DNA from 2 places in the Faecalibacterium sp. AF28-13AC genome. Region 2 is predicted to be linked to the other one. Evidence: predicted binding sites of a transcription regulator. Region 2 holds the regulator's gene; the other holds the start of a gene.
What was found. The regulator HrcA, encoded in region 2, represses chaperone genes, less so after heat shock. The targets are predictions, from matches to a motif close to TGTTAGCACTCNNNNNNNNNGAGTGCTAACA.

Region 1: the regulator HrcA is predicted to act here: its motif matches at 931-961, upstream of htpG (molecular chaperone HtpG).

The regions. Positions count from the first base shown of each region.
Region 1 covers NZ_QUFG01000003.1:29,069-31,267, forward strand. Annotated here, with positions in the region: gene DWY95_RS04530 (alpha/beta hydrolase) at 20-805, opposite strand; gene htpG (molecular chaperone HtpG) at 1,019-2,199, shown strand, end outside.
Region 2 covers NZ_QUFG01000002.1:55,311-57,509, reverse strand. Annotated here, with positions in the region: gene DWY95_RS02830 (nucleotide exchange factor GrpE) at 1-328, opposite strand, end outside; gene hrcA (heat-inducible transcriptional repressor HrcA) at 325-1,398, opposite strand; gene DWY95_RS02820 (stage V sporulation T C-terminal domain-containing protein) at 1,584-2,126, opposite strand.

The DNA of each region.
Region 1 (2,199 bases), on a different contig from region 2:
AGAACTGTACAAATCCAGTTTATTCCAGATGGAAGTCGAAGGTGTCGTTCAGCCATTCCACCGCCAGCTGCACCCAGTGGGCGCGGTGGGCGCTGGCGGCATCCACCTCTGCGGTGGAGATGCTGGTGCCGTGGCCCCCCTTCTCGAACAGATGCGCCTCACAGGGGACATGGTTCTTCCGCAGCGCTGCAAGGAGGAGCAGGGTGTTCTCTACCGGGACGGTGGCGTCCTCCATCGTGTGCCAGACGAAGACCGGCGGTGTATCCGGTGTGATCTTCTCTTCCAGCCCGAATCTCCGGTGCTCCGCCCGGTCTTCGCTGCCCGAAAGCTGCACAAAGCTGCCCCGGTGGGCATACTCCCCCGCCGTGATGACCGGATAGGCCAGCAGCACGGCATCCGGCTTCCGGCTGCGGTCTGCCGCCTCGCCGGGGCAGTCGAGCACCGCACCGGACAGCGCCAGGTGCCCGCCCGCCGAAAAGCCGCAAACGGCGATCCGGTCCGACAGGATGCCCCAGCGTTCTGCGTTCTGCCGCAGCAGCCCGATGGCCGCGCGGAGCTGGCGCAGCGGCTGGTGATCCCGTGCCCCCTCGCCCACACTGTAGGTCAGCACGGCGGCGTGATACCCTGCCGCTGCAAACTGCAGCGCCACCGGGTCGGCCTCACGGGCACTGACGTGTTCGTACCCACCGCCGGGCACCACCAGCACCAGCGGACGGCGCAGCGCGTTCGGCATGGCCGGGTCCGGGCTGCGCAGATAAAGTTCCAGCTTCCCTCCACCGGGAAGCGCACACATTTCAAACTGCATCGAAGTCATTCCTTTCCGACTTTGTCGGGACTATTATAATGGGTTTGAAGCCGGAATGCAAAGAGAACCGCAAACATTTCTGAACTTTTTATGAAACCCCTTGATTTTTGATGCGAAGCGGTGTATATTAGCACTCGAAAGTTATGAGTGCTAAGCCATTATCCCAAACTCCGGCTCTCTGGCACCGAATCTGAACAAAAGAGGTTTTGTATTATGGCGAAGAAAGAATTTCAGGCGGAAAGCAAAAAGCTGATGGACATGATGATCAACTCCATCTACACCAACAAGGAGATCTTCCTGCGCGAGCTGATCTCCAACGCTTCGGACGCCATCGACAAGCTGTATTATAAGAGCCTGACCGACACCTCCGTCGGCATGAACAAAGGCGATTTCCGCATCCTGCTCACCCGCGACAAGGACAGCCGCACCCTGACCGTTTCCGATAACGGCATCGGCATGACCAGGGAAGAGCTGGAGTCCAACCTCGGCACCATCGCCCACTCCGGCTCGCTCGACTTCAAGAAAGAGAACAAGGACGAGAACATCGACATCATCGGCCAGTTCGGCGTCGGTTTCTACTCGGCCTTCATGGTGGCCGACAAAGTCACCGTCATCTCCAAAGCTTACGGCGCAGACCAGGCCTGGCAGTGGGAATCCAGCGGTGCGGACGGCTACGAGATGAACCCGGCCGAAAAGGACACCGTGGGCACCGACATCATCCTGCACATCAAGCCCAGCACCGACACCGACAACTACGAGAACTTCCTCGATGAATATGGCATCGCGGCCATCGTCAAGAAGTACAGCGACTATGTGCGCTATCCCATCCAGATGGAGCGCGAGAAGAGCCGCCAGAAGCCCGAACCGGACCCCAAGCCCGATGACTACAAGCCGGAGTGGGAGACCTACACCGAGCTGGAGACCCTGAACAGCATGGTGCCCATCTGGAAGAAGCAGAAGAGCGAAGTCTCCGACGAAGAGTACGCCGCCTTCTACAAGGATAAGTTCAACGACTATACCGACCCCGCCCGCGTCATCGTCAGCCGCACCGAGGGCACCGCGAACTACAACGCTCTGCTCTTTGTGCCCAGCCATCGCCCCTACGACTTCTACACCAAGGACTACGAAAAGGGTCTGGCACTCTACGCTTCCGGTGTGCTCATCATGGAAAAGTGCGGCGACCTGCTGCCCGATTACTTCAGCTTCGTCAAGGGCATCGTGGACAGCCAGGACCTGAGCCTGAACATCAGCCGTGAGATGCTGCAAAAGGACAACCAGCTCAAGCTGATCCACAACGCACTGGAAAAGAAGATCAAGAACGAGCTCCACGCCATGCTGACCAACGACCGCGAGAAGTACGAGGCCTTCTGGAAGGAGTTCGGCCGCCAGATCAA
Region 2 (2,199 bases):
TCTGGTTGACCGCAAAGGAGATGCCATCGTTGAACTTCTGGTCTGCTTCGCGGGCGGTGCGCTTGCGGTAGTTGTCGTACTCGGCAGCCATCCGCAGCAGCTTTTCTTTGGTCTGGGCCGCTTCCTGCTCGGCTGCTTCCAGCTTTGCCTTTGCAGCTTCCAGGTCGCGGTTTTTCTTGAACCAGCCGTCCTTCTTCGCATCCTTGGGTTCCGCTGTCTCGGATGCGGGCGCAGCCTGTTCAGCGGCTGCTTCGGGTGCGGCCTGCTCAGCGGTCTTTGGCTCTGCGGCGGGTTCCGCCTGCGGGGTCTTCTTGGTTTCTTCGCTCATTCCAGGTCCTCCTTATAGATCACAGTCCGCCGGGGTGCGGCTGCCTGCGGGGTATCTTTTCGTTTGCCGCTCATGCCCTCGCCGAGCTGGTCGGCAAAGGTGTGGAGCAGAGGCATCAGCTTTGGGAAGGGCATCCGGGTCGGCCCGATGAGTGCCACCGAGCCCCACAGCCCGCCGCCGACCAGATAACGGTCGCTGACGATGCACAGGCCGGGGATCTGCGGCTCGATGTCCTCGCCCAGCAGGATGCTCTCGCTCTGCTCTGCGGGCGGGGCGATGAGCCGGGCGGCCGCTTCCTCATCGCTCAGCAGGCTGAGGATGGAACCGACCTTGCCTTCCAGCTGGGGCCAGTCGAGCAGGTACTGCTCGCCGCCCAGATAGACATGCGGTTTGGTGGAATCCTGCAGGATGGCCGCTGCCGCCGACACCACCGGCACCAGCTCCGGGCTGATCTGGCCGCACAGCTCTGCAAGGAGCCGGGGCGAAAGATCCATGGGAGCCACGAATGTCAGGTTCCGGTTGAGCAGGGCGGCCAGCGCCGCAGCATCCTCACGCGAGAGGCCGGTGCGCACCCGCGCCACGCGGGTCCGGACGTAGCCGGCCGTGGTCACCGCCAGCACTGCCGCCGCGCTGCGGCCCACCTGCACCACCTCATAATGGGCGATGCAGAGGTCCTCGGCACAGGGGGTGCTGATGGCTGCGGTGCAGCCGCTGATCTGAGCCAGCGCCCGTGCGGCACCCTGGGCGAGCTTTTCAGGCTCGTGGTCCAGGCTAGCGAACACGGCGTCCACCCGTGCGCGGGTCACGCGGTCCAGCGGCTGGTCATCCGTCAGCAGATTGTCCAGATAATAACGGTAGCCCTTGGCACTGGGCACACGGCCCGCGCTGGTGTGGGGCTGCTCCAACAGGCCCAACTTGGTCAGCGCCGCCATCTCGTTGCGCAGCGTCGCACTGGAAACTGCCATATCAAAGTAGTTTGCCAGCACACTGCTGCCCACAGGCTCCCCTTCGAGACCATACAGCGCCACGATCGCCTGCAAGACTCGCTGCTTGCGTGCATCCATCGTCATAGCGCCTGCCTCCTTCGTTTGCTTTTCGTTCTTTAGCACTCTGTCTTCCTGAGTGCTAAGACCATTATATCCAATTTTTCCGCGCTGTCAATAGGTTCGCAGAAAAGTTTTGAAAGATTCACAAATTGGTCATAAGAAAACGGCCCACGCCGAGGCGCAGGCCGTTTGCTTCTATTATAAGGTATTCACTCTTCCATCTGCTTTGCCAGAAACGCCGCCGCCACAGCTGCGGCCTTTTCCTGCGCGGCATCCGGCTGTGCCGCCCGGTCCTCGGTCAGAAGGCCCACGGCACCGGTCACATCTCCTGCCGCGATAATGGGGCAGACGCAGAGCAGAGCGCGCTGCGCCCCCTCGCAGGGCAGGAGGGCCTTTTCCGGGTCGCCGCCGTTGGTGTAGAGCTTCCGGCTGTCCATCAGCTTTTCCAGCGGCTGGCTGACGCTGCGGTCCACAAGGTCCCGCCGCCCGGCACCGGACGCCGCCAGGATGCGGTCCCGGTCACAGACGAAGGCCGTCAGTGCGAAGCTCTTGCTCAGCGCATCCACATACTGCGTCGTCACGCTGCTCAACTCCCCCACCGGCGAATACTTCTTGAAGATGACCTCGCCGTCGCCGGTCGTGAAGATCTCCAGCGGGTCCCCCCGGCGGATGCGCTGGGTGCGGCGGATCTCCTTGGGGATGACGACCCTCCCCAGCTCATCAATGCGGCGGACGATCCCGGTTGCTTTCATAACACATTCTCCCTTTCTCGGTCCCACGTTTCCTTGGTTCCCAGATTTCGTTTCCTGTGGTTATTTTGTGGTA